Regions from separate parts of the Bacillus tuaregi genome, predicted to be linked through region 1. Evidence: riboswitches for the same ligand, from Rfam matches in the RefSeq annotation. Region 1 holds a riboswitch; each other region holds the start of a gene.
What was found. Region 1 has a riboswitch for glycine ahead of gcvT (glycine cleavage system aminomethyltransferase GcvT). Riboswitches for the same ligand answer to the same signal wherever they lie in the genome.
Positions count from the first base shown of each region.

Region 2: linked by a shared signal. The riboswitch ahead of BQ5321_RS20705 (amino acid permease) and the one ahead of gcvT (glycine cleavage system aminomethyltransferase GcvT) in region 1 are both predicted to bind glycine.
Region 3: linked by a shared signal. The riboswitch ahead of BQ5321_RS03500 (phosphoglycerate dehydrogenase) and the one ahead of gcvT (glycine cleavage system aminomethyltransferase GcvT) in region 1 are both predicted to bind glycine.

Region 1 covers NZ_LT629731.1:3,171,498-3,181,581, reverse strand. The annotation lists gene comGB (competence type IV pilus assembly protein ComGB) at 1-895, shown strand, start outside; gene comGC (competence type IV pilus major pilin ComGC) at 921-1,220, shown strand; gene comGD (competence type IV pilus minor pilin ComGD) at 1,210-1,668, shown strand; gene BQ5321_RS17670 (hypothetical protein) at 1,652-1,978, shown strand; gene comGF (competence type IV pilus minor pilin ComGF) at 1,962-2,408, shown strand; gene comGG (competence type IV pilus minor pilin ComGG) at 2,398-2,784, shown strand; gene BQ5321_RS17655 (YqzE family protein) at 2,889-3,092, shown strand; gene BQ5321_RS17650 (YqhG family protein) at 3,122-3,907, opposite strand; gene BQ5321_RS17645 (DEAD/DEAH box helicase) at 3,885-5,573, opposite strand; glycine riboswitch at 5,718-5,808, shown strand; gene gcvT (glycine cleavage system aminomethyltransferase GcvT) at 6,049-7,152, shown strand; gene gcvPA (aminomethyl-transferring glycine dehydrogenase subunit GcvPA) at 7,172-8,518, shown strand; gene gcvPB (aminomethyl-transferring glycine dehydrogenase subunit GcvPB) at 8,511-9,974, shown strand; gene BQ5321_RS17625 (rhodanese-like domain-containing protein) at 10,028-10,084, opposite strand, start outside.
Region 2 covers NZ_LT629731.1:3,802,926-3,813,009, reverse strand. The annotation lists gene BQ5321_RS20750 (universal stress protein) at 27-464, shown strand; gene BQ5321_RS20745 (hypothetical protein) at 902-1,219, shown strand; gene BQ5321_RS20740 (hypothetical protein) at 1,276-1,494, shown strand; gene BQ5321_RS20735 (hypothetical protein) at 1,548-1,730, shown strand; gene BQ5321_RS20730 (hypothetical protein) at 1,920-2,858, opposite strand; gene BQ5321_RS20725 (IS110 family RNA-guided transposase) at 3,094-4,371, shown strand; gene BQ5321_RS20720 (hypothetical protein) at 4,734-5,225, opposite strand; gene sstT (serine/threonine transporter SstT) at 5,338-6,582, opposite strand; gene BQ5321_RS20710 (YitT family protein) at 6,889-7,752, opposite strand; glycine riboswitch at 8,044-8,123, shown strand; gene BQ5321_RS20705 (amino acid permease) at 8,263-9,654, shown strand; gene BQ5321_RS20700 (polyprenyl synthetase family protein) at 9,942-10,084, shown strand, end outside.
Region 3 covers NZ_LT629731.1:232,278-242,361, forward strand. The annotation lists gene BQ5321_RS03495 (nitroreductase family protein) at 1-567, shown strand, start outside; glycine riboswitch at 1,072-1,148, shown strand; gene BQ5321_RS03500 (phosphoglycerate dehydrogenase) at 1,305-2,483, shown strand; gene BQ5321_RS03505 (HD domain-containing protein) at 2,735-4,057, shown strand; gene BQ5321_RS03510 (YwgA family protein) at 4,076-4,585, shown strand; gene BQ5321_RS03515 (hypothetical protein) at 4,729-5,025, opposite strand; gene BQ5321_RS03520 (2-hydroxymuconate tautomerase) at 5,201-5,389, opposite strand; gene BQ5321_RS03525 (site-2 protease family protein) at 5,573-6,235, shown strand; gene BQ5321_RS03530 (YwhD family protein) at 6,458-6,967, shown strand; gene BQ5321_RS03535 (transglycosylase domain-containing protein) at 7,152-9,239, opposite strand; gene speE (spermidine synthase) at 9,528-10,084, shown strand, end outside.

The DNA of each region.
Region 1 (10,084 bases):
ATTGAAGGAATGTTTGTACGGCTTAAAGGAGGGATATCCATTTTATATCATGCTTCGCAAGCTTGAATTTAATGAGCACGTCATTGGGTATGTTTATTTTGCTGAACAGCATGGCAGTTTGGCTATGGCGTTTCTCGAAGGCAGTAAAATGCTGCAGAAAAGAGCGACAAACCTATCGAGAATTAAAAAGCTTTTAAGCTACCCGCTTTTTCTAGTACTAACGACTATTATGTTATTTTTCTTTGTCCAAAAATATTTACTTCCACAATTTTCTTCACTCTTTACCTCGATGAAATTGAAAACCAATCTATTTACAAGAGTCATTTATTCTACCGGAGAAGTATTTCCGCTTCTCATTGTTTTCTTCCTCCTCTTATTGATCGGCTTGATTCTCTATTATTTGCCAAGGTATAGAAAAAACTCAGCAATAGACCAAAAGCAGTTATTAATGAGAATTCCAGTTGTCGCAGGTCTTTTGCGGTTGTTTTATACTCATTACTTTTCGGTTCAATTAGGTTTTTTGCTTGAAGGGGGTCTTTCTGTCAATGAGTCACTGACCATCTTTGAGCAAAATGAGAACCAGCCCTTTTACAGACAGCTTGGAGGAGAAATGAAACAGTTGTTAATATCAGGTGAGAAATTAGAGGATATCCTCAGGAGCTATGCTTTCTTTGAACAGGAACTTCCTATGGTCGTCAAGCATGGACAGGATAATGGAAAGCTTGCTGAGGAACTACAGTTTTTTTCTGGCCAATGTATGCACAGCCTGGAGGAAAAAATGGACAATCTGATGAAAAAAATCCAGCCTGTTTTGTACGGCTTTATCGGATTATTAATAATTTCAATGTATTTAGCCGTCTTATTACCAATGTTCCACCTAATGAATGGACTATAAACATAATTGAGAGGGGTATCATTCAATGTTAAAAAATCAAAAAGGCTTTACCTTAATTGAAATGATGATTGTTCTATTAGTTATCTCTATCTTACTTATGATAACGGTGCCGAATGTAACAAAAAATAACTCAACCATCAATCAAAAAGGCTGTGACGCGTACTTGAAAATGGTTGAAGGACAAGTACAGGCATATAAAATGGAAAAACACCAATATCCAACGGTAACTGACTTGGTTACTGAGAAATATATTGCAGAAACAAAATGTCCAGTAGGAAAAGAGATTCTGATTTCAGCTGAAGGCGTTGTCTCCCTTGGAAAGTAAGCAATCAGGCTTTACTCTTATTGAAATTCTAATCGTATTAAGTATTTTTTTAATCATCTCTTCTATTACCTCCATTTTCTTAAAGCCACAATATTTATGGTATGAAAAGGAGCGTTTCTTTTCCCAATTTAAAGCGGATATTCTATATACACAGCAATATGCGATATCACATCAAAAGCAACTATCACTGCACATTTTTCCAAAAGAAAAGCGTTATACAGTTAAAGAAAAAACAACTGGTAAATCTGTTATAGAGCGTGAACTACCGCAATCGATTCAAATAGAAAAAGGAACATTAGCAACACCAGGGCTTGCCTATATGATCATTGAGTTTTCACCGAATGGCAGATTAAATCGATTTGGAAACTTTTATTTTCTAGTTGATTATGAGCGCTACAAAATTACCTTTCAAATTGGAGCGGGAAGATTTTATGTGGTTAAGGAATAAAGGCTTTTATATGGCAGAATTAATCATTAGTCTCTCTGGATGGATATTAATTACCTCGATATTGGTTCCGTTTTATTTTCAACTGCATAACCAGTTTATTCAATTAGAGGAGAAATCCGATGCTCTTCATCTTTTTTATGAATATCTGCAAAATGTCATAGTGGAAGATGCTGATAGGGAAAATATCGTCCTGACTAAGGGGGAGAAGGATTTTTTTATTGTATGGTACGGCGATGAGCAAAAGGAGGTCATGATACGGTATGAGGATCTGTCAGGCAAAATGGTTGAAATTCATGAAACAACTCCGTAGCCAAGGCTTTACTTTTCTTGAGATGCTAATCGCATTCTCTACCTTTCTCATTATCGTTTCATTATTTCCTTTATTTTTTCAAATGCTGTTACAAAATGGGTTTGTGGAGGAACGCTTACAGAGGATGGAGTGGGAGGTGTTTGCTGCTCAGGTGAAAAAGGAAGTGCGGATGTGTGACAGTTTGACCGTTGAAAATAACAGACTCATTTTAAAGATAAACAATGAAAGCATTATGTATGAAAGTTACGGAACGGATATTCGTAGAAGAGTGGATCTAAAAGGACATGAAGTTATGCTGCAGAATATGAATAAAGTAGTGTTTGATAAGGTGAAAAAGGGGGTGAGGATATCAGTAGAGGATCAATTCAAACAAATGGAGTCTGTGATAATTCGAGCAATTGTAGATGAGGATGGTTTATATGGTCCGTAATCAGCATGGTTTTACGTATCCGTTGACGTTATGTATCCTGATATTGTTTTCAACTGTCTTAATGATCTATACGGAACAATACCTCACAGAAAAAAGGATGCTGATTGAAACGGAATACATTCAAAAACAAGATTATTACATCGTAAATGCAATGAAAATAATTGAAAAAACCTTATCAGAGCACGGAAAGACAAACAACACGGGTACAATTAATTTTTATGATGGACAGGTTTCCTATGTACTACTGGATTTAACGGATCAGTTATGGGAAATAAGAATCAATCTTAAGACAGGTATTGAACATCGTGAGTTCACTGGCTATGCCTATTATGATTTTGAATTAAAGAAAATGATTAAATGGGTGGAAAGAAATTAAGCAGGTGTGGGAAAGAATACTTTGTTATCGTTTGAAAAATGATTGTTCCGGATATACTTACACATAGATAGAAATGCTTCACGCTGTGTAAGAGGTGTATATCAATGAAGACGAATGATTATGTAAAATACGTGACGCAAACCGTTGTGCAATATATTGATCAACCAAAGGATGAGCGCCGCAAGCTCCGACAGGAAAAGAAAGACCGTAGAGCAACCTTTATGTACAGATGGTTTGGAATCATTCCATATGTACTGATGTTGAAATTAAGAGAGAGAAAAGAACAGAAATTACGAGAAGCAGAATAGTCTGCTTCTCGTTGTTTGTGTTTGTGAACTTAACTGCGGAGGTAAAATATCCCGCCATTAATAATGGAAATGTGAATATTGGGTTCATATTGATCCTTAAGCGCAAGCTTTTCAATTGCATAGCTATCTTCTTTTTCGTCGATATCCTTATAGAAATGCTCTAATAAATGTAAATCCTTCTGCCAACGTATTCTTGCATCGTCTGCCCATGAATGATTTTCAGCTTCTATTTTAGTGATTAAATAATTCTCAATCCGTTTTAAACCGCTTTTCGGCATAATCAGGGGAGAAAGTGTAAAAGAATAGTCTGGAATTTTTGGTGTTAATGGAAGCTCCAGAAGCTGATGATGAAAGTCTTCAACTATTTGTCCGTTAATAAGCTGAAGACCAATAGACTGGAATACATCCCTTTTTCGATCACACTGATAGGACACCTTCACATTTAAACAAATCCACGGCTTTAATGGCGTTTGTTGTCCGGCAGTTGTTGGACCATTTTCATAGAGGCGAATAAAGCCTGCTAATTTCTTGGTTGATTGAAAAATTTGGTGGAGTCGTGGCGAGCCAAAATGAATGGTCTCCCCTTTTACACTGTCAGATGCCCGCTTTGGGTCTGTTATGAAAGTTAGACACATTGGGTTTGGCATTCCTCCGGTTTTTTCAAGATAATGCCAGTAGAAAGGGCGGTTCATTAGCTCTTTGTCCAGGTCAACCGTTAATTGAACGGTCATATAGCCTGCCTTGTTTTCCTTGATTTCACAATCGTTTGCAAGGAAATATCGTTCGAGAAATTCATGAATTTCCTGTTGCTGCATGCCTGTCTCCACCTTTCATTTCTTGGGCAAATTGAATCATTGAGGTGAGGTTATCCATTTTAATCTTCATTTCACCCTCTGATGCGGAATAGTTGAAAATATCGATGAGATGCTCTTCGACGTTTCCGAATTCTAATTTCGTTAGGATATCGTCGAGCTCGCCAATGACCTTTTCGAAAAGGTGAATTTTTTCATATAACAGCTTTAACACATGATCTTCAACCGTGTCCTTTATCGCAAAGTTATAGATTTTAACATCTTTTTCTTGACCAAGACGATGAATTCTACCTATACGCTGTTCAAGTCGCATCGGATTCCATGGCAAATCAAAATTGATAATATGGTGACAAAACTGCAGGTTTATTCCTTCTCCGCCGGCTTCGGTTGCAATCAGAACTTGAGCGTTGTTTTTGAATAATTCTCTCATCCAATCCTTCTTGCCTCGTTTAAAACCGCCTCTGAACGGAACGGAGGTTATACCGTGTTGCTTAAGAATCCATTGTAAATAGAGCTGTGTTGCCCGATATTCGGTAAAAATAATAACTTTATCATTAATCTCTTTGATGAGCTCCAATGCTTTTTCCGCTTTCGCATTGGATTGTACTGCTTCCACCTTATTAATCAGGTACTGGATTTGCTCCTGTAATAATGGGGAGGAATTTTCCTCCTTTTGCAGCATGTTTTTCAAGGTGAAATAGACTGCTTCTCTGCTACTGCAGGCCTCTCTTTGCAAAGTCATGACTGAAAACTGACTTTTATTTACTGTGTCACTTTTTCCGCCTAATAAACATATAGTTTCGTATAGTTCCCTTTCCTGTGGAGAGAATTCAATTGGGATTGTTTCGACAATTCGCTTTGTCCATTCGATGCCAGTATCTGCGCGGCGATTTCGAATCATAACTTTATTGACTAGTTCTTTTAAATGTTCATCATCATCTAATGAACGGGAATCCTTTTTATATTTGTCATAAAAATCCGACTCATTGCCTAGATGGCCTGGTTTTAATAAGGAAACAAGGTTAAATATTTCACTGATTCGATTTTGAATCGGAGTGGCTGTTAATAGCAGACAGAACTTCTTTTTTAAGTTCTGCACGAACTCATAGTTTTTTGTTTTATTATTCTTCAATTTATGGGCTTCATCAATGATGATAAGGTCATAATCCTGCTCGTAAATAATTTCTCTATGCGGAGAGCGTTTGGCTGTATCAATTGATGAAATCACGACATCACATTGCTCCCAAACATAACTTTTCCGCTGGGCAACAGCAGGAATATAAAATTTACTATTTAATTCCATGGCCCATTGTGAAACTAAGGAGGCCGGAACTAAAATAAGGACTTTTTTAACTAAACCTCTAATCATGTATTCTTTTAATATAAGACCGGCTTCAATAGTTTTCCCAAGACCGACTTCATCAGCTAGGATGGCTTTACCATTCATGTTTTCAACGACCTGCTTTGCGACCTCAAGTTGGTGTGGAAGTGGTGTTAAATGGGATAAATGCTTTGGTGCAAGCAGTCCTTCAAAATCTGGAATGACAGTATGCTTTTCCACCTCAACAGCTAATTTATATAAGTCCCAATTACCCCATGGTCCGTCATGATCCATTCTCGTCATAAATTCATCTTGCCATGAATGATCAAACTCTATTTGCACCGTCATTGTTAACACTCCTCAAAATGGTATTGCTGAAATCAATCCGACATGGTAGTCTATGTATATAATTGAAAGTTTAGAAACTTACTACAGTGAAATAATGTTTAATTATGGATAGTATGACCAAGTAATTTAATTTTATAAATGCGGATGATGATAAGGGGAGAGACTACTGTAAGTAGCGCCGAAGGAGCAAACATGGATTTGTGAATCTCTCAGGCAAAAGAACTCTTATTTGACGCATCTCTGGAGAGTGCTTTTGATAAGCCGCCCACGAGGAAAGCCTTTATTAGGTAAACTTTCAGGTTCCAGGACAGAGACCACCTTATGATCTATAGGGTGGTTTCTGTCCTTTTTTGGTTCAGGTTATGAAATAAGGGTTTTTATGCAGATTTTCGTTAGGGTTAAAAATCTTAATATTTAAAAAGCTATGGATAAGCAGTGGATCGTAAACAGTATTTCAGAGGAAGGAGTAAAAATCATGACTGAATTAAAACGAACACCTCTTTACCGTGTTTATAAGGAATATGGGGCGAAAACTATTGATTTTGGTGGATGGGAGCTCCCAGTTCAGTTTTCTAGTATAAAGGAGGAGCATGAAGCCGTAAGAACAAAGGCTGGGTTATTTGATGTTTCTCATATGGGGGAAATAACCGTTAGAGGTCCTGGAAGTCTGTCGTACCTGCAAAAAATGATGACGAATGACATCAGCAAAATCAAGAATGGTACTGCTCAATATAATGCCATGTGCTATGACAATGGTGGGACAGTGGATGATTTACTTGTTTATAAGCTTGCAGAGGACGATTATTTACTTGTTGTAAATGCGGCAAATACTGAAAAGGATTACAAATGGCTTTTAGAGCATCTAGATGAGGGTGTGGTGCTTGAAAATATTTCACAGCACATGGCCCAATTAGCACTACAAGGACCGCTGGCAGAAAAGATTCTTGAACCATTAGTACCTGATGTTAAATTAACTGAGGTTCGCCCGTTTGGAATTCAAAATCAAGTAGTGGTTGCTGGGAAGCAGGCTACGCTTTCACGAACAGGCTATACTGGTGAAGACGGCTTTGAAATCTATTGTAAGCCTGAGGATGCTGAGGATTTATGGCGAGCAATCTTAATAGCTGGCAGTGAATATGGCATCCGTCCTATTGGTTTGGGTGCCCGTGATACATTACGGTTTGAAGCGAAGCTTGCCTTATATGGTCAAGAGCTTTCCCAGGACATTACTCCGCTTGAAGCCGGAATTGGCTTTGCTGTGAAACTGGATAAAGAAGCAGAATTTATTGGGAAATCCGCCCTGAAGAAGCAAAAGGATTCCGGTCTACCAAGACGAATTGTAGGTATTGAAATGATTGATCGTGGGATACCTCGCCATGGTTATCGTGTTTTTGTTGATGAAAAGGAAATCGGTTTCATAACTACCGGTACGCAATCTCCTACATTAAAGAGAAATATTGGTCTCGCGTTATTACAGACGGAGCAGGCTGTTCTTGGGAACGAAGTATTTGTAGAAATTCGTGGTAAACGCTTAAAAGCGAAGATTGTCAAAACACCTTTCTATAAAAGAGTGCAGTAAAAAACAGGGGGAGAGAATGATGAAGCATCGTTATTTACCGATGACAGAAAAGGATCAAAAAGCAATGTTGGAAGCGATTGGAGCAGCTTCTGTTGATGAATTGTTTAGCGATATTCCTGAACAGGTCCGTTTTAAAGGAGAATATCAGCTGAAAAAGGCAAAGTCTGAATCAGCACTTTTAAAGGAACTGTCGCAACTATCAGCTAAAAATGCAGACTTGCGTAGAAATACATCGTTCCTGGGTGCCGGGGTTTATGATCATTATATTCCTGTAATCGTTGACCATGTTATCTCTCGTTCAGAATTTTATACAGCCTATACACCCTACCAGCCAGAAATTTCTCAAGGTGAACTGCAGGCTATCTTTGAATTCCAAACAATGATTTGTGAGCTAACCGGAATGGATGTAGCAAACTCATCTATGTACGATGGGGGGACTGCATTAGCAGAAGCTGCGATGCTGGCTTCTGGACATACCCGTAGAAATAGATTATTGGTGTCCAGCACAGTACATCCAGAAGCTAGAGCGGTATTAAACACCTATGCAAAAGGACAGAGGCTTGAGGTAGTTGAAATTCCAGCTAATAATGGTTTAACCGATATATCTGCACTTGAAGAACTGCTTAGTGAAGAGGTAGCGGCCGTGATGGTTCAATACCCTAACTTCTTTGGCGGAATTGAACCATTGAAAAAAATAGAGGAACTGGCACATAAGGATAAATCACTATTTGTTGTTTCGAGCAATCCTCTATCCTTAGGTGTTCTTACTCCACCCGGACATTTTGGAGCAGACATTGTTGTAGGCGATACACAGGTGTTTGGTATTCCGGGGGCTTACGGTGGACCGCACTGCGGCTATTTTGCCGTTACGAATAAGCTGATGCGAAAAATTCCAGGCCGATTGGTTGGGCAAACAGTGGATGAAGAAGGTCGTAGAGGCTTTGTCTTGACATTACAGGCACGTGAGCAGCATATTCGCCGCGAGAAGGCAACATCGAATATCTGCTCTAATCAGGCACTTAATGCATTAGCATCGTCGGTTGCGATGACTGCATTTGGGAAAAAGGGTCTTCGGGAAATGGCTGTAGCCAATATTCAAAAAGCGAATTATGCTAAAAATAAGCTGAAGGAAGCAGGAGCCAATATTGTGTTTGAAGGGCCGATTTTTAATGAATTTGTTGTGAAGCTCACAAAGCCTGTTAAGGAAGTGAATCAACAGCTGGTCAATAAAAACATCATTGGCGGCTATGATCTAGGTCGTGATTACCCAGAGCTGTCTAATCATATGCTGATTGCTGTTACGGAATTAAGAACAAAGGAAGAAATTGATATTTTTGTGGCAGAATTGGGGGATTATCATGAATAAACAAAATCAACCATTAATATTTGAAAGCAGTACACCTGAACGAATCGGTTATAGTCTTCCTGAAGTCGATGTTCCAGAAGTTGATCTAGAAAACTTGATACCGGCTGAATATATGCGTGAGCTTGAGCCAGAGCTTCCTGAGGTTTCCGAACTCGATATTATGCGCCATTATACGGCATTATCAAAAAGAAATCATGGACTTGATTCAGGATTCTACCCGCTTGGCTCTTGTACAATGAAATATAATCCAAAAATAAATGAAGCAGTTGCTCGTATGGATGGCTTTGCCCACGTTCACCCATTGCAGGATGAATCTACCGTACAAGGAGCACTGGAATTAATGTATGATCTACAAGAGCATCTCGTTGAGATTACGGGGATGGATGCAGTAACACTACAATCTGCAGCCGGAGCTCATGGTGAGTGGACGGGTCTCATGATGATTCGTGCCTTTCATGAGGCGAACGGTGATTATGGAAGAGTGAAAGTAATCGTTCCTGATTCTGCCCACGGAACGAATCCAGCCTCCGCAGGGGTGGCAGGCTTTGAAACTGTAACCGTTAAATCAAATGAAAAGGGTCTTGTTGATTTAGCTGATTTAAGAAGAGTGGTTGGGAAGGATACAGCAGCATTGATGCTGACAAATCCAAATACGCTCGGATTATTTGAGGAAAATATTCTTGAAATGGCGAAAATTGTCCACGATGCCGGAGGAAAGCTTTATTATGATGGCGCAAATTTAAATGCCGTTTTATCTAAAGCGCGTCCGGGTGATATGGGATTTGATGTTGTTCATTTAAATCTTCATAAGACCTTTACGGGACCGCATGGCGGTGGCGGTCCGGGTTCAGGTCCAGTTGGAGTGAAGGCCGAGCTGATTCCATTTTTACCAAAGCCGGTCGTCACAAGGGCTGCGGACCATTATTTGCTTGATTATGATCGACCACAATCAATAGGTCGTGTGAAGCCTTATTATGGTAATTTTGGGATTAATGTTCGTGCTTACACCTATATTCGTTCAATGGGCCCTGATGGCTTGAAGGCGGTAACCGAAAATGCTGTTTTGAATGCCAATTATATGATGAGGAGATTAGCTCCATACTATGATTTACCATACGATAGACATTGTAAGCATGAGTTTGTCTTAAGTGGTAGGCGTCAGAAAAAGCTGGGTGTCCGAACGCTTGATATTGCTAAACGTCTCTTAGATTTCGGCTATCATCCGCCGACAATTTATTTCCCACTCAATGTTGAGGAATGTATGATGATTGAGCCAACAGAAACGGAATCAAAAGAAACATTAGACAGCTTTATTGAGGCGATGATTCAGATTGCGAAAGAGGCTGAAACCAATCCTGAAATCGTTCAGGAAGCTCCACATACAACGGTTGTCAGCAGATTAGATGAAACGCTAGCTGCACGTAAGCCTGTCCTACGCTATAAAAAAGAAGAATAATAAAGAAAAGGCTGACTCTATGATTACGAGTCAGCCTTTTGTTTTGTTAGGTATTACTTTGTTTTAATTCTGCCTGTCCATTTTTTAAAGCCACCCTGTAAATGGGAAAG
Region 2 (10,084 bases), 630 kb from region 1:
AGTCAAAAAATAAGGAGGTGGAAAGGATGCTTTCATTATGTTCACGAATTGTGGTGCCTTATGATGACTCCGAATTAAGTAGAAAGGCCTTGGAAAAGGCCATTCTACTTGCAAAACAGGATGAGAAAATTGAATTGGACGTGCTTCATGTAGTCAATCCGATTATTTTTTACAATGAAAGCCCTATTTATAATTTGGAACAATTACAGGAGATCCAACGTGAAATTGGTGAGGCGATGATATTTGAATTAAAGGAAAGATTAGCAGACCTGCGAAATAAAACGAGAACCTTTTTAGTAGAAGGGAATCCAGGTCAGATGATTTTGGAATTTGTAAAGAAAAATGACGCAGATCTCATTGTCATGGGTTGTCGGGGACTCGGCGGTTTGAAGGGTGCCTTTCTGGGGAGTGTAAGCCATTACGTCGTACAAAAGGCTGCATGCCCAGTTATGATTGTTAAATAATTGATTTCCACTCCATATTAGGATTCTGGCACAAATGAGTAAGACGTTCCCTTTTGAATCACAAAATGTAAAAGAGAATAGCAAATAATACACAAAATAGCATGGTAATTCACCTACGAATTCAACCATGCTATTTTTTATTTCTTCTTTAATACGCACCCAAACCATTATTTGTGGTTTCGCACCCAACGGATTTCAGATTAGTTAAATAATGCCCTGTTCGAGATGGCATGATGATTCTAAATGAATTACCATGCTTTTTTAATCTTCCTTGTGAAACACGCATACCAATAGAATATTCAAATAGAATTTGAAGTATCATTTAACAATGAGATTGAGGAAGAAATGATTATTCTATTAAACAATCACTATTCTTTAATCAAAAACAGGGATTGATATGATAAAATTTATATAAAGGAGTTGATTGCTTGAACGAGATGGATATTGGTATGACAATTTACGTTATTTTTATGATTATAGCAACTTTTGTAAGTTTCAAATATGGCTCGATTATGATTAGAAAAACAGGATTATTCCTTCCACAATCTCTTGTCGCAGGAATAATCAACTTAGGTTTAGGTGTAATTGGAATATTGGGATGGTTCTTCTTCTCTTGGAGTGTCAATGAATTTTTGTTCTTTGGAGGATTAGCATTAGGCGTAGGCTTGTTAATCGTTGGAGAAATTGTATTATTTGCTATCTTATTTTCAAAGCGAAAACGGTGGATACAGTTTTACAACGATAGTTTAAATTAGAAGATTTGCTGTTCAAGGCATATAACCATTGATTATAAAAAAAGGGGGAGAAATCAATGAGCCAAAATGAACAAGATAAAAAACAAAAGCAAAAAAAGATTCAAGGATTATATAGAAAGACAAAACAACAGCGTAGGGAAAATACGGACTATATGTATGATTACAGTGGTATGGATGATTCGGGTGATAACAAAATCGGTAAAATCGTTGTAAGTATTTGTGTTGTATTAGGAATTATAGTTATTATACTGAATGCATTTATTAAAGAGTTTTAGATTTCTCTCATTGTGGTAAAATTAACCAATGGCAGAGCATTGGAGGAATTACGATGAATGATAAAAAAGTTGGCAAAGCATTCTCTTTTATATTCGGTGGTATCTTGCTTTTAATAATATTGTTATTATTGGGCGTTATGTTTTTTGCGGAAGATATAAGGGAGTATTTAAGAGACCATTTTAGAGATGACGAGCCTATTTCTGCTATATATAAATATGATAACTATAATGTGTAATGAATTTGTTGATAGTCGTAGTAACGAAAGCACCAATCAACATTTAAAATAATTTCGATTAACATCATTTGTATTGGTATCTGAAATGACTGACACATATGATAGTTTTAGGCTATCAAAATTCATTTTAAAAAGTGAATTGTTTTTACTTATAAAGTGCAAAGGACATCATAAAGTCCATTGCACTTTTTATTTCATATAGATAATATCTTTCATATCAAAGACTTTATCAGTTAAACCAATTCGTTGTGCAGGAGTTTCTTTTTTATCCCCTCTGCCGAACGGAAGGCAAAAGTTGTAATACGTTCTTAAAATCGTTAAAGCATATTGTGCATACTTAGGATTGAAGTTCGCATAAATGTAGCTTTTCCCTTGTCCTGTGGCTGTTACCAAAGGTCGTTCCAGTATGGAAATTCGTCTGCGTATCTGTTGAATGAAGCTGTTCGTGGCATGGTCATTCACATTCATGATGGCAGACGCTAATCCATGAGTATCCAAACCACTTACATCCGTTCGACAATCTACTGTATGGCTTCCTTTATCCCTCGGACACAATGGATGTTCTAATGGGTTGTTCAGCCATACAGTAGCCTTTTTATGGGTGAAATCAACCTCTTTACAGAAGTTATGGGTTTGTAGCTTTTCTTGTAAATACAGTTCCGCTAACGTATAAAGCGATTTCGTTGAATACCCATGAAAAGCTCCCCAATCTGTTAATAATCGTTTTGCTTCTAAATAGTCCTCATACTTTTGCTTGGTTGATTTGGTCTTATCCATCTTGCTTACAAAATGATGGGCATTATACAGACGTATATCATCCGAGAACACACGATAGATGGCAGTTGCAAGGGAAGAATCATCATCTGTGACAAATCGCCATTCTTTTGCCTGTACCAATTGTTTTATCAACCAAAAATGAGCAAATGACGTATAGGTGGAATTAATATGCATCCCCTTAATCAGCTTACTTCGGTTCTTAATTTTTGTTAGTTCCTCTACATATTCAGGGTAGGTCTGGTCATCCTCTTTCGTTGGTTCTTGTGGATAGTAGGATAATCGGAAACGGTCATTTTTCCGACAAAATGAATCCAGATGGTCTTCACGATATAGAAGGGTATCTTCCTCCAACTGTTCTATGGGAAAGTCCCAATCATAGGCGACATCACTACGAAACACATATCTGGAATGAATGTCAGCCGTAATGACGACATGAGTTTGTAAAGCAGAATCATCCGTAAAGGAGCATTCCTGTTAGAAGAATTTTCGGGGACTTGAACAAAAAAGAGCCCTCTTGGTATGATACGGGGTGTCAAATCGTGTGGCGAAATGACCCCTAACTTAGTTAACCAAGGAGGACTCCAAAGTGGATTTTAACGAAAATCAGAAAATAAATCAAGTCACCGAGAATACACTCGTAGTCGGAATTGACATTGCCAAGCGAAAACATTTTGCTTGCTTTGTAGATGACCGTGGTCGGGTGCTCCAAAAATCTTTCCCAGTATTACAGTCTAGTGATGGCTTCCAGTGGTTTTATCAACGTATTTTGACTGCAATGAAAGAATACGAAAAAACGGAGGTCATTGTTGGGATTGAACCAACAGGCCATTACTGGCTAAATTTAGCCTATTTCCTTGAAGAACGGGGTATTCCCCTGGTCATGACCAACCCTTTGCACGTTAAAAAGTCAAAGGAATTGGATGACAATTTACCAACAAAACATGACCGTAAAGATGCGCTAGTAATCGCTCGTCTTATTAAAGATGGACGCTTCAGTTATCCACGTATCTTGAAAGACATGGAGGCTGAACTTCGTGTTGGATCAACGTTTAGAGGGAAATTGACAGAGGAACTTAGTGCTGTCAAAAACATGATTATACGCTGGTTAGATCGCTATTTTCCTGAGTTTACTCAGGTCTTTCCGTCATTTGGAAAGATGGCAATGGCTGTACTAGAATGTACCCCATTTCCGAGTGATCTCCATCAGAAACAAGCTGATGAGGTTTTATCCCTTTATCGAAAGATCGAGGGGCTCAAATCTCCCCAACGACCAAAAGCAGTGCGCCTCATTGAAGTCGCTGCTTATTCCATTGGAGTAACAGAAGGACGTGAGATGGCCCGTATTGAAATCGCCACGCTCGTTCGCCGTTACCATCAGCTGGAACAAGATATCGAGAGGATTACGGGGCACTTAGTTGAGCTTGTAAAAACTTCTGTAGAGTACGAGTGGCTATCAACGGTACCAGGACTAGGAGATACAACGATAGTTGATTTATTAGCTGAAATCGGAAGCTTTTCATACTATGAAGACCCACGCCAACTAATCAAACTCGCGGGGTTGACATTACGAGAGAGTTCTTCCGGACAGCACAAAGGGCAAAAGCGCATCTCCAAACGTGGCAGAAGAAAGCTGCGTGCCCTCCTATTTAGAGTCATGATGCCGATGATTCGCCATAATGAAGCTTTTAGAAAACTGCACGAATATTATACAAATCGTCAGGTTAATCCATTACGTAAGAAGCAGTCCATCGTGGTTCTATGCGGAAAACTATTAAAAGTGTTACATGGAATCAGCACGAAGCACAAAGCATTTGATGCGCAGCGAATGATGAAGGATATTCCGAGTCTCGCAGAGACTATATAGATTTCTACATCCCCCTTTACAGACCTAGACAACAGGATGACACGGAGAAGCTGGCATTATATTCACCATTCGACCTAGAGTCCCTAAAGGAGCTTCGCTAGCCTCTGCCTTATGACTAGACCGAACGAAGGAATGTAGGCACACAGATGCCCAGAGATATGGGAGGGTACGTCATCATAAGTTACGCAGAGATCCATTGTGCATCACATAATTCTCTGACACTACTTACCACAATTATCCAGTAGTGACCGCGTAGCGTACCCATATGATGGAATAGTTTCACATAATATAAAAATATTGTTAGGAAGCGTGTCGAAAATTTTTTTTTTGACACTCCACCAACGGGTCAAACCGTTGATAAATCAACATTTATAGAGGGAGGTATCAAAACTGCCTTTGCCCTTTCTCCGAATGTTGTTTAGATTGTATTGCATCTTATCTGTATTCAACCATATTTCATTAAAGGCTTTAATCTGAAAACCTTTTGTTTCATTTTTATCTAAAAATTCCAAGCAACAGCGATAGAGCCATTCCAATTTAGTGTAATAGGTTTTCATGCCGATTTCCAACATATCACAGGTTCTTCTTACCGAAGTTTTATTTAGCAATAACTTGGAAAAGAGAGGGAGTATATCGTTTCGTTTTTGATGATAGGTAGTTGATTCTCTTTTAATCGGTAACACATTGGTGTATTTTTTACATTCCTTGCATTGATATTTTTGTGAATTACTTTTACTTTTTCCTCTTTTATAAAAATAGGATTTTTTGGTGAAAGGAGTTGTTCCATCAAACTTACAATCATCTTTATGAAAAGTGTATTCTGGTTCTATTTCAATGACGGTTTGAAGCTCCACAAGACGTTTGATTTCCTCTGCAACCGCCCAATTGGAAAAGATATTTGTCGAGCAATTAAGCGTTGCCTTTGGTAGTTTTGTGACAATAGGGAGGTCATATATTGCGATAGGCTTAGCCAACCTGCTTTGTTGTAATAGTAAAAGCCTGACCTTCCTTACGTTTTTTTGCATATTCAGCTGTAGCTGTAAAAAGAACGTCAGAAGAGGAGTTCAGAGCCGTTTCGCATGAATCCTGTAGCACGCCGATGATGAAGCCGACTCCAACAACCTGCATAGCAATATCATTCGATATTCCAAATAAGCTACAGGCTAGTGGAATAAGTAAAAGAGACCCGCCGGCAACACCTGATGCACCTGCAGCAGAAACTGCTGATAGGACCGAAAGAATGAGAGCAGTTCCAAAATCAACCTCAATACCTAGTGTATGAGCTGCTGCAAGGGTTAATACGGCAATTGTCACTGCAGCACCAGCCATATTAATCGTTGCGCCTAATGGGATGGAAACGGAATAAGTATCCTCATCCAAATCTAGCTTTTTACATAAGTTCATATTAACGGGGATGTTGGCAGCAGAGCTTCGAGTAAAGAACGCTGTCATCCCGCTTTCGCTGATTGTTTTAATCACAAGTGGATATGGATTTTTACGAGTATAAGCGAATACGATAATTGGATTGACAACTAAAGCAATAAAAAACATACATCCTAGTAATACGAGTAGTAATTGTCCGTAGTCTACTAGAGCTGAAAGTCCATTTGTAGAAATGGCATCAAACACAAGACCCATGATTCCGATTGGGGCAAGGTTAATGACCCATTTCACAATTTGCGAGATCGCATCAGAAAAATTTGAAAGCATATTTTTAGTTGAATCAGCCGCGTTCCTTAAGACAAAACCAAGAAGCAGAGCCCAAGCCAGAATCCCAATGTAATTGGCATTCATGAGAGCATGCACTGGATTGTCAACAATGTTAAATAGTAGAGTTTGTAATACTTCTACAATACCGCCAGGAGGTGTTAAATCCTCAGCACCAGTAGTTAGTTTTAATGTGACCGGGAATAGGAAGCTAGCAACTACCGCTACAAAGCCAGCTAGGAATGTACCAATAGCATATAAGCCAACAATCGATCTCATATTGGTTTTCTGACCTTTTTTATGTCCGGAGATCGCGTTCATTACTAAGAATAGAACTAATATGGGTGCAACTGCCTTTAATGCACCTACGAATAAAGAGCCAAAAACGGAAACCCATTTTACATTTTCTGGAATGGTTAAGGCTAAGAGTATACCGACAACTAAACCTACAAGAATTCGTTTAACCAGGCTGACCTGGTTCCACTTGAGTATTAGATTTTTCATTTGTTTTCCCTCCGTTGATTAGCCGAGTCTACCAACAGTGTACAGTTGTACCGCTGTGGTGGAATTCTATGTATCACCTAGTTTAACATGAATATTATTAATTGTGAAACATTTAATTATATCAAAATATGGATATTTTTCTTTTGAGTGAATGATATTCATATAATTTGTAAAAAATTTAAGGTGAAATGAAACTAATTGGAAGTTATATGATAAAAATGAAAATTTATGGAAGATATTTTTGCATTATAATAATTCTATGATCATACAGACAAAAAAGGTGCCATATTATGGCACCTCTGTTTGTTATTCATATGATTTCTCCATTGTAAAGCCGCGACCTTTCACTTCGTTCACCTGGTTAATAATCATGAAAGCCTGAGGATCAATAGAAAGCACAAGATTATTAAGCTTAGGGAGTTCCCGATTTGACACAATGGTTAGGACAACCAGTCTTTTATCATGACGATAACCCGTTTCGGAATGAATCAATGTGGAGCCTCTATCCAAATGCTGTAAAATACTTTGGTTGATTTCATCGTATTTATCACTGATAATCTTTACCTGCATTCGTGATTTTCCAAATATCAATACCTTATCCAGGATGACTGTATAAATCATTACGAGCAGAATCCCGTATAGAACCTGTTCTTTGTTCGCGAAAAGCATTTGGGACAGTAGTATCAGGGAATCAAATACATACAAGGATACTGAAACTGAGATTCCAAGCTTTTTGTTTAATACAAGCGGGGGAATATCCATACCTCCGGTTGATGCTCCTGCTTTAATGACGATTCCAATACTGACACCGATGATGATGCCTGTATAGATGGCCGAAAGAAGCCGATCATCCGTAATATTCTGCAGCATCGTAATATTTTCAAAAATACCGAGAATAAATGGGAAGTAAAAGGTGCTGATTAAGGTCGTAAGCGCAAATGATCTGCCGAGTATGATGGCTCCCACAATAAACATAGCAATGTTAAAAGCGAGTACAAAAGCGGATACGGGAACCCCAAATTGATGATAGAAAACGAGTGCTAATCCGGCAGTACCTCCTGTAATTAAACCATTTGGAAGAATAAAGGTAGTGACTGCCAACGCATAAAGCGTATTTCCCAAAAGGACTAAAATAATATTTTTTATCCATGTTGAATGTGACTTAATCATATCATGCTGCTCCTCTATACGTTAGAAAACTAAGAATGGTTATATCTGTAAGTAATACTTTAATACAATTAGCTTATGAATAAAAGATTATATTATGAAACAAATATTAATAATATTTGATTGGCGGATGAATGTTATTTTTAAGGATATTATGAGTTTTTTGTGAAATAAATCAAAAATTCTACAGATGTTATTGACAAATTCACATATACTGATAAAATTTCTAATTATTGTACAATAACGAATGTAATATATAAGCAGGCTATGATTGCTATGGGTAGTACTATGGCATGAGCGGCTTCTGGAGAGATCGCAATGATATGCGACGCCGAAGGGTTCACAATCTCAGGCAAAAGGACAGAAGAGTAATAAATAAACTTTTATTTGTTATTCTGACGTGTAAAGAGATTGGGAAGCTACCAATCTCTTTTTTTGCTTTCCTTTTGTTCATATCTTCACATGGAGAAAACTGTTGCCATTAATCAAGAATAATAGTTGGAGGAATGTAACGTGGAAAAGCAGGAATTAAAAAGGGGACTGAAAAATCGACATGTACAGCTTATTGCCATTGGCGGTACGATTGGTACAGGTTTATTTTTAGGTTCCGGTAGGGCCATACAATTAGCAGGCCCATCTATCATATTGGCTTATTTAATCGTAGGAATTGCCTTGTTTTTTGTTATGAGGGCATTAGGGGAACTGCTTTTATCAGATGCAGGGTATCAATCATTTACCGACTTTGCCGCTGATTATATTGGACCATGGGCAGGCTATGTAACTGGTTGGACCTATTGGTTTTGTTGGATTATGACAGCAATGGCAGATATCATCGCAGTAGGGTTATATGTACAGTATTGGTTCGATATTCCGCAATGGATGCCGGCATTAGGCTGTTTAATCCTATTATTAGGACTGAATTTATTAACTGTTAAGCTATTTGGAGAGCTAGAATTTTGGTTTGCCATTATTAAGGTAATTACGATTCTTGCATTAATTCTTATCGGAGTCATCTTGCTATTCGTTGGATTTCAAACGGAAACAGGAACTGTTTCAGCTAAAAATTTATGGGAATTTGGCGGTCTATTTCCAAATGGGATTTCAGGTTTCCTTCTATCATTTCAAATGGTTGTATTTGCTTTCGTTGGTGTTGAACTAGTTGGTGTATCCGCTGCTGAAACGTCAGATCCGAAGAAAAATATCCCATCTGCCATCAATAAAATTCCATTGAGAATTCTGTTTTTCTATATAGGAGCACTTATTATTATATTAAGTATTAATCCATGGGAACAATTGAATGCTTCGAGCAGCCCTTTTGTACAGGTGTTTAGTTTAGTAGGTATTCCAGTTGCAGCTGGAATCATAAATTTTGTTGTCTTAACATCCGCAGCTTCAGCATGTAACAGTGGATTATTTTCAACGAGCCGAATTCTCTATAATTTAAGCAGTCATAAACAGGGACCTGCAAAATTTTCAATGTTAAATAAAAATCATGTACCAAGCAACGCATTGTTTACCTCGGCGTTTGTTCTATCGATTGGTGCTTTATTGAGTAAGCTAGTTCCGGAACAAGCATTTAGTATTGTCACAACGATTAGTGCTATTTGTTTTATCTGGGTATGGAGCATTATATTAATTTCTCATATAAAATATCAAAGAACACGTCCAGATTTACGGGAAAAGTCTAGTTTCAAGGCACCGTTGACACCATTTATCAATTATGTGGTACTTTTGCTTTTTGTATTTATTTTAGTCATTATGTTACTCGCTGAAGCAACACGACTAGCGCTACTATTGACGCCAGTATGGTTTATCCTATTATTTATCGTTTATTCATTAAGAAAAAGAAAAATGACTAATCTCTCAAATGAAAATAACATAGAAACAGGTACTATTGCGCAATAAAAAAATAGGTAACTAGCAAAAAAACTAAAAGGTGAAAAGAAGCTCGCGAATAGTTGAGCTTTTTTTTATTAACCTCTATCAAATAAGTGGAGGACTTCTGTACCTGTCGCAAGCTTTCGGTACAAAAATCATTTGCTGAATGAAGTTAAAAATTTATTACTTTCTAACTCAATATGAAGGATGTTAGGGTGAGATTAGAGAAGATATGTAGTAGATATGAGCTGAAGTAATTGTTCCATATATCTCAAAAAAATATATGAGGAGAATGTATATTATTTATAGAAGGAATGTGTCATATGAATAAGGAGCTATTAATAGATACAGATACTTGTTATAAGTTGGCTAAGCAGAAGGCTGCTAGTTATTTTTATACATTAACTGAGCAAGTGGTGCAGCAGACTTATGTTCCCGTCCTGACTAAAGATTTACA
Region 3 (10,084 bases), 2.9 Mb from region 1:
GATATTGCTATGAAGGGGCAAACAGCTGTCAACTGGAATGAATATTTCTATATTGCTGTTCGTGACCCAAAAGAACAGGCAACCATTATCGGTGATTATTGGGGTGAAGGCTGTACAACCGACGGAACCGTTACGGTCTTAATTCTAGCGGACCAAATTGCAGACCAAGCCGACCATAAAGATCAATATAAAGATTATTACATGCAAACGTCGTTTGCCCTCTTTGATACCGGGTATTCAAACGGATTGTTAAGCATGGGGGCATGGAGCTTAGGCTATCAAACGCATTACTTTGGTACATTGGATGGATCAGCAGTCGCTCCAAAGGGTGAAAGTACGTATGCATATGGCGTCCCTAAATACGATGTAAGCAAATTCCTTGAAGGTAAGAACTATAAGCGCGGCTGGGGATTCCCTGAAGAGAAAACTGAATTTGATGTAGAAGGAAATGCGGTTCTTGTTGGAGCTGTAGTTATCGGTAAAGCAGACCCATCTATTGATGTAGAGACATCTGCCACCCAGCATGGCCGACCAGACAACTGGGCAATCTGGGATCCACAGGAATAACCAATTTATAAATCAATTTTATAGTTTTTTAAAAAGGAACTTACAACTAGTGAGTTCCTTTTTAATTATAGAAAACTTAATTGGGTTCTGGAGGAAGCAATAGAACCGTCCCTCTGATTCCGAACATAAATATTTTTTATAATTATAATGTTCGTGTTAGTTGTTGGTGGATGTTATGGCGTTGTAAGCGTTATCCATAAGAAAATTAGGTTAAAGTCTTAGTTTTAAACACTTGATATGTTTTTTGAAATGAATTATAATTCAAACATTATATTAGTAAATTTTCTGACTTTTATTAAAAGACGAATAAAGCTGCATGTTTGGAAAGCATATTCATTTTTCTAGACATTCTAGAAGTTTAAAGCTTGAATTAATCCAATAATATTGTTAAAATTTAAAATTATTACACAATGGTTCGACAAAATTTTAAAAGTTTTTCAACAAATATCAACATATGAGAGAGAATATTTGCTGGCGAAGAGGGTTATGGTTCACTCTATAACCGGAGCCGCTTCTGGAGAGATTGCATGGTGCAGCGCCGAAGGGTTCACGATCTCAGGCAAAAGGACAGAAGAGTAACAAGTCCTTATTTGTTATTCTTACTTTTTGCGAGGAGATTGGAGAAGTCCAATCTTCTTTTTTCATAGTCATCTTGTCACGATTCAAAAGTAAGATTCATAGTTAACTAACCTTTTTTATAAAACAACCAAAAAGACCAAAGGGGAGAAAAGAAACAAATGTTCACAATTAAAACATTAAATGCAATTGCTGAAGTCGGATTAGAAACCTTCAAAAACAATGAAAACTACAAGATCGATAACGATGCGGCGAATCCGGATGCCATCGTTCTACGAAGCTTTAACATGCACAATATGGAGCTGGATGCTAACGTAAAGGCTGTTGCGCGTGCCGGAGCCGGCGTTAATAATATTCCAGTGAATGAATATACGGAAAAAGGAATTGTTGTATTCAACACACCTGGTGCGAATGCAAATGCCGTAAAAGAATTAGTCTTAACAACATTAATGGCGTCTTCTCGAAATTTATTTGCCGGTATCCAATGGACAAAAGGCCTAGAAGGTAAAGGCGAAGAGGTTCCTAAGCTTGTCGAAGCAGGAAAGAAGCAGTTTGTCGGTAAAGAAATTAAAGGAAAAACACTTGGTATTATCGGTCTTGGTGCGATCGGTGCCCGTGTAGCAAACGATGCGCTTCGTCTTGATATGGATGTCATTGGCTTTGACCCATTCATCTCTGTTGATATCGCTTGGAACCTTTCTCGTAATGTAAAACGGGCGATGAAAATTGAGGAGCTTTATGCGAAAGCTGATTACATTACGGTTCACGTACCATTTACGAAAGATACTGGTGGCATGTTCAATAAAGATTCCTTCGCGCAAATGAAGGATGGCGTTCATATCCTGAACTTCTCTCGCGGTGAGCTAGTGAACGAGGATGATATGGCAGAAGCACTTGTCAGCGGTAAGGTTGGTAAGTACATTACAGACTTCCCGAATGATAAAGTATTAAAAATGACGAACTGTGTCTGCATTCCACACCTTGGTGCCTCAACAACTGAGTCTGAGGAAAACTGTGCCATCATGGCTTCTCATCAAGTAAAGGAATATTTAGAAACAGGAAATATCGTCAACTCTGTTAACTTCCCGAATGCGTCTATTCCTTTTACAGGCAAGCGTCGTGTAACAGCGTTCCATCATAACGTGAAGGGAATGGTTGGACAGCTGACAGCTGTTTTATCAAACTATGACTTAAACATTGCGGACATGGTGAACCGAAGCCGTGGCGATTACGCTTATACCATTATTGATATTGATAATAAATTTAACGGCGACCTTACACCTGCCTTAGAAGAAAATATCGGCAAAATCCCAGGAATCGTAAACGTCCGCATTATCTAATCGAATCGAACGAATAAAGCATTTGCCCTTGGCAGGTGCTTTATTTTTTATGAAAAAAAAGAGTGAAATCCCTCGATTTTAAAAAAGGTTGGATTTTGTTGAATTTTGTAGAGATGTAACGGGGGATTTGAGTATAATAGGAACATGTGAGTGTCCGAAAGAAGACAAAATAGACGAATGAAAAAGTCGGTTCATATATGGTAGCATTTTTACCTTTTACATAATAAATAGACAAGAAAAGAGGGGAGAAAATGGCCTATTCAGAGGAAAAGCTATTGGAGGAAAAGGTGTTCAAGGACCCTGTGCACCGCTATGTGCATGTGCGCGACAGGGTGATATGGGATCTGATTGGGACGAAGGAATTTCAGCGGCTGCGGAGAATTAAACAACTAGGGACAACCTTTTTAACATTCCACGGAGCAGAGCATAGCCGTTTCAACCATTCACTGGGAGTATATGAGATTATCCGCCGGATTGTCGATGACATCTTTGAGGGGCGCTCAGGCTGGAGCCATGACGAGCGGCTGCTTTCCCTTTGTGCTGCGCTGCTGCATGATTTAGGACATGGGCCGTTTTCTCACTCCTTTGAAAAAGTGTTCGAGCTTGACCATGAGTATTTTACCCAGGCCATTATTCTAGGTAATACAGAGGTGAACGCAGTTCTGAAGCGAGTCGGAGAGGATTTTCCGAAAAAGGTTGCTGAGGTGATTGCAAAAACCTATCAAAATAAGCTCGTCATCAGTCTAATTTCCAGCCAAATTGATGCCGATCGGATGGATTATCTGCAGCGGGATGCTTATTTTACAGGGGTCAGCTACGGTCATTTTGATATGGAGCGAATCTTGCGCGTGATGCGTCCCCGTGAAGACCAGGTTGTGATTAAAAAAAGCGGCATGCATGCGGTAGAGGATTATATTATGAGCCGCTATCAAATGTATTGGCAGGTGTATTTCCACCCGGTAACCCGCAGTGCGGAGGTGATCCTGACAAAAATACTCCACAGGGCAAAAGCATTGCATGGGCAGTATTATTCCTTTAAATCGCTGCCTGTCCATTTCTATTCGATTTTTGAAGATGAGGTTACATTGGAGGATTATTTGAAGCTAGATGAGTCGGTCATTCTCTATTATTTTCAAATGTGGCAGGACGAGGATGATCCAATTCTAAGCGATTTATGCCGCAGGTTTATGAATCGGAATCTATTTAAATATGCTGAGTTTGATCCGGCTAAGGAATACAAAAAGCTGGCCGAGCTGTCGATATTGTTTGAGAAGGCGGGAATTGATCCGGAATATTATCTTGTCGTGGATTCGTCCTCCGATTTACCGTACGATTTTTACCGGCCGGGTGAGGAAGAGGAGCGTTTGCCGATTCAATTATTAATGCGAAACGGCGAGATTCGCGAGCTGTCACGAGAGTCGGAAATCGTCGATGCGATTTCGGGTAAAAGAAGAACCGACCATAAGCTCTATTATCCGTTAGATTTCCTTACGGATGATACGACGAATAAGGATATTAAGAGTAAAATTCGCAAGCTGCTGGATATAGAAGACAGTAAATATCCATTGATATAGATTTAGGAGTTGAAAATTGTGCTAAAAGATCATGCTAAGGTCATGCAGGCGATCGCAGCCTCTGGAGAAGTGATTGGGAGGAAGAAGCTGCAAAAGATGATTTATATTTCTAAAAAACTATCCTTTCCGTTCGGAGAAAAATTTCAATTTCACTTTTATGGACCCTACTCAGAGGAGTTAACGGTGCAGGTGGAAGAGCTGTGTAACATGAGATTTCTAGATGAAGTCAAGGAAAAAAAGGGCGGCTATTATCAATATCGCTATACGGTAACTGACAACGGCAGGGAGTTTCTGTCTGAAAACCATGTTGACCTCCCGTATCTGCAGGAATGTCTCACCGATATGAATCATCAAAATGCAAGATTTCTTGAGCTCGTATCTACCGTCTTATACTTTGATAATCTAGCAAAGGAAGAAGTGCAGGAAAAGATTTTTACCTTAAAAAGTAAACAGCGCTATACAACAGAAGAAATTGATAGTGCCTATGAATATATTGCGAAGCTAAAGCAAAAGATAGAGCTTCACTAGACATAAAGTACAGTGCGATTGGGCACTGTATTTTTTTGTTATGTATAAGACCAGAATAAATTGGCCTAGATTTAGGGTGTTTTTGACATGTTATCGTTAGTGATAGTCTGTCATGAATGTAGTGGAGTAAGGTTCAATGGGAGCTACAGGGTCAATTCCCTGTTCATGTAGTCAGCAATCGGCCTTTCAAATTGATTCAAGAGCTGAAGAATATCTGTCCGGTTGCTGTCGTCCATGCCGCGGAGTGATTGCTGGAGTGCATTTACCCAGTAGCGCAGGATATTATCACGGAGCCAGAGCTTTAACAGCAGGATTTCATCCTCTGTCATGGCAGGGTGATCATGAATGTTTTCTTCGTACGCGGTAATGAGCTTTTCAATCGATTCAATATTCTGGTCCATTACATTTTGGATTTGAGCGATTCTAGTCCCGACTTCCATTTCCTTTTCCCCCTTTTGTTATGATAGCTCTTACGTTTATTCTATCAAAAAAATAGGGGCTGTCCTAAACAAAGCTGTCAGGCACATCCTACATAATCTAGTATTCATATGAACTAGGTTAGAGAATAGTACCTGACAACTAACTGGACAGCCCTATTGCTTCAGGGGAAAGCGATTATTCTTGGTCGCTCATGCGCTTTCCTGCAACGGCATAGTGGTTTTTCGTCATTTCTTCGATAAAGACAACAATGGCTTCCTTTGGTGCACCTGTTGTTTCGCTTACAGCATCGGTTACTTTTTCAGCGAGTGCCTTTTTTTGTTCCTCGGTTCTGCCTGCAAGCATTTTAACGGTAACATATGGCATGTCCTTCAGCCTCCTCAAATGGGTGTATATGTATAGAATGGTGAAACTCACCATTCATAGTGTACCACAAGATTTTTGATTTATTTTTTGTTTTGCTTGTGGGATGGCTGGCATCATTTTTCACTTTGTCACTGTAATCATGTATACTTTTATTCAAAGAGCTGATAAAAGGAGTTTTGCCTGTTGGACCTCTCGCAATTTTTGGCATACCCATTAGAAAAAATACCATATGTCGCCCTAACACTGATTATTGCTTTTTCCGTCCATGAATTTGCGCATGCGTTCACGGCCTGGAGATTTGGTGATGATACGGCGAAAAATCAAGGGCGATTGACGTTGAACCCAATGTCGCATTTAGACCCGTTCGGGACGATTCTCATTTTCCTTGCCGGCTTCGGTTGGGCGCGGCCTGTGCCGGTGAATCGCTTTTTCTTTAAAAAGCCGCGTGTAGCCGGGATTACCGTTTCCTTTGCCGGACCGCTGAGCAATCTGATCATGGTTTGTCTGGCGTTTGTGATTTGGTATGGCTTAGTCGCCTCAGGGCTGGCAGCAAGTCTGCCGATGTTTGTTCCGGAATTTCTGGATATTTTTATTCAACTGAATGCGGTCCTGTTTATTTTTAATTTGCTGCCTTTGCCGCCGCTTGACGGCTACCGCATCCTCGAGGATTTGGCACCGGTGGACGTACGCGCGAAGATGACCCAGTTTGAACAATACGGCATGCTGATTTTTCTTATCCTAGTCATCACGCCGCTTGACCGCTACACCATCCAGCCAATCTTTGGCACCGTCCTGCCATGGCTGATAAATGGATTAAATGAATTTTTTTATGGATGGTTTTTTTAAAAGAAGGCTGTGTTAAAAAGCAGTTTTCATTTGGATTAGCAGGTTGATTGAAGTGGAAGGCACGAAGACTCCCGCGGGAGAAGCGAGGCAGTCGAGACCCCGCTAGAACAAAGTGTCGAGGAGGCTAGGCGGTCGCCCGCAGGAAAGCGAAGTGCCTAGAACGGAAATCAACAACCATGTTAATACAGACTTTTTTTAAAGAATGAAAGGGGATTTTTATTGATGGAAGAAAAAAAGAAAAAGAAGCTTGAGTTTAATATTATTAAAAATGAACCTCTCGATGGACATAAGGGGTTCGGGAAAGGCGCATTAAGTCTTGATAACGTGTCACCGGTTATCATTGATGTTGAAGAAGGCGATGCGGTCATCGATATTGGCGCCATGCATGCCAGAAGCGTGGTCGAAAAAGGAATTAAATTTTTACCGAATAAGGATGAGGTGCCAAATGGCAAGCCTTACTGGCTCGTCTGGGTGACGGTGGACCGCGATGAGAGAGGACCGCATTATGCAGGGGTAACAGCGTGTGAAATGACGGTCGACCGTGAGATTCGTAGAGGCTATAAATCGTTGCCAGAGCATGTGAACCGCATGGATAAATCGATTAAGCGCCATATTATTGTCGATCATATGGATGAGAAATCAAAGGCTGTCTTACGGGAATTTCTACAAAACCATAATGCCGATATGTGGGACAGATCCTTGCAGCAGCTGAAGGATGACTTAGGAGCATAAGCTCAGGGAGGGACCCTGGGCTTTTTTTGTTGGAGCGTGGAGGAGGAAAACGGAAGTGGATGTCAGAGCAGAGGCATAGTTCGGACAGAGTTACCAGGAAACCGGAAGAAGAAGTCTGAGATAATCAATCTCCCTTGCCTTACAAAAAAGCTGCACGCCATTTTCTGCATGCAGCTTTCTTCCTTTAAGACCATGGCAGCACCCTTTTATACCATGGGGCTCGGTCGTCATTCTCGTGTTCTTCACGATGCTTTTTCTTTTTCCCTTTTGCTTCTTTTTCTTCTTCTAATAAATGCTCTGTGCAATACTCAGTTGGCTCAGTTCCGGCGGCGAAGTAGGTGTAGCGTTTGACTGGACAGTCCTCGGTAGCCAGCTTTCCGTTAACCGGATCCAAATACATGCCAACCGTCCCTTTAGGGGCTTTAAAGGATTTTTCCGGCGTGCCTTCAAGAGCCTGCTCCATAAACTGAACCCAGACATTTTTGGCATACATTTGATCCAGTCTGCCTTCAATTGGCTGACCGTCATCAAAGCCGGTCCAGACGGCTGTGACAAGCTGCGGTGAAAAGCCAATCATCCAGCTGTCTGTATTGGTGGAGCCGGATTTGCCGGCATAGGTCCGCGTCATGTCGTTGATAATCGTAGTGCCGGTGACACTGGCGTAGCCGTTTAACTTTTTATCAAACATACCTGTCATCATATGTGTCATCACAAAGGCTAACTCCGGCTGCAGTACCGCCTCGGGCTCTGACGAATGCTCATAAATCACTTCACCCTTATGGTTTTCCACCTTTTTAATCATCACCGGCGTGACCTTTTTTCCACCGTTGGCAAACAGACTGTAGGCATTAGCCATTTCAATCACGCGCACACCGGACGTGCCAAGGGCAAGGGAAGGCACCTTCGCCATATCGGAAGTAATGCCAAAGCGCTTAGCCGTTTCTACTAGAGTCTCCTCGCCGAGAAATAGGTGGGTTTTTACGGCATAGACATTGTCGGACAAGGCCAGTGCCTGGACCATTGTCAGATCGTCCTCGGCATATTGATTGTTAAAATTATGCGGCGTATACTCAGCGCGTTCATCATCAAACTTGAAGGTGGTCAGCTCACTGCGCATCGTTGAAGCGGGCGTGAAGCCTTGCTCAAGTGCGGCATAATATAGGAGCGGCTTGATGGTCGAACCCGGCTGACGCTCAGCCTGGGTGACGCGGTTATAAGGGCTTTCCGTATAATCCCGACCGCCAATAAGCGCCTTGACATAGCCGTTTTTCGGATTCATCGCGACAAAGCCGACTTGGATATCAGAATCCTCGGATATTTGCTTTTCAATCGTTTCCTCAGCCATTTTCTGCTGCTCCAAATCAAGCGTGGTAAAAACCTTCAACCCGCCTAGCTCAATCGTTCGATCGTCGAGCTTCAGCACCTGTGATAGCTGCTGTCTGACAGCATCCTGGAAATAGGGCGCTGTGACGAGCTTTGTATGCGGATGCTTGCCGACAATCGTCAGCGACTCCTGCTTCGCTTTGTCTGCTTTACTTTTATCAATTAAATGATTCTCCTGCATCGCCGTCAAGATGATGCCCTGGCGCAGCTTTGCTTTTTCAAGAGAGGCAAGCGGAGAGTATATGCTCGGCCCCTTCGGAATGCCCGCCAGCATCGAGGCCTCGGCCAGTGACAGCTCGGAGGCATTTTTACCAAAGTAAAACTGACTGGCTGCTTGGGCACCGTAGGCCCCGTGGCCGTAATAAATCGTATTCAAGTAGCCCTCGAGAATTTGTTCCTTCGAATAATTCATTTCAAGGCGAATCGTATAAAAGGCTTCGTTCAGCTTCCGCTGCCATGTTTTATCATGCTCAAGATAAAGGTTCCGCGCATACTGCTGGCTGATGGTGCTGGCACCCTGCACCTTTGCCATTGCCTTAAGGTCAGCCAGAGCGGCACCGGCAATTCGCTTGTAGTCAAAGCCGTGATGCTCGTAAAAATTGCGGTCCTCAATCGCCAGTGTGGCATCAATCAGATGCGGGCTAATTTCGTTAAAATTAACCCAGTACCGCTTCTGCCCGTTGTTGCTTTCCCCAATCACCGCGCCGTTGTCGTCATAAATCAGTGTGGACTGCGGAACAGAAAGCGGCGGCGGACCGAGCACCTTCGCATACACCATAATCCCAATGATAAAAAGAACCATCAAGCAGGCAAGAATAAGACAAAGAAAGAATAAGGCCCGTAAATATTTAATCGTTTTGCGAAAACGATGGTCTGTCATGATTTCCATAGTGCTTCACCTCCTAAATCTGAAATGATGGATCGCTTAGCGCTTGCTCAGGAGTCTAGCTCAGTGTCTCATTTTATCTAGTATCAGTATTGAAAATTAAGTGGAATTTTAAACATTTCTTGGGTAACTATGTAAATTTTTCTTTTTATTTAGGTTAGGATGCACTATAATTTTTTTGTTTGCAATTTATCTGTATGGGTAACATAAGGAAGATAGATTAATGTAGAGTTAATTGGTTTCTACAGGTGCCAGGCACTTGTTTTCAATCCAGATGAAGGGATGAATACAATGGGAATTTGGTTTACTGAGAAGCAGACAGAGAACTTTGGTATTACAATGAAAATCAAGCGTACCTTACATACAGAGCAAACGGAGTTTCAAAAGCTGGATATGGTGGAAACGGAAGAATGGGGAAACATGCTCCTGCTCGATGACATGGTGATGACCTCTGTCCGAGATGAATTTGTCTACCATGAGATGGTGGCACATATTCCGCTTTTCACTCATCCAAACCCTGAGAATGTGTTGGTCGTGGGTGGTGGTGACGGCGGAGTGATTCGTGAGGTGTTAAAGCATCCTAGTGTGAAAAAGGCGACGCTCGTGGATATTGACGGCAAGGTGATTGAGTATTCGAAGAAATATTTGCCTGAAATTGCCGGTATGCTTGAGGATGAACGTGTCGAGGTCAAGGTAGGCGACGGCTTCATGCATATTGCCGAAAGCGACCATGACTATGATGTGATTATGGTCGATTCGACGGAGCCGGTCGGACCAGCGGTGAATCTTTTTACAAAAGGCTTTTATGCCGGAATTGCTAAGGCGCTGAAAGAGGACGGCATTTTTGT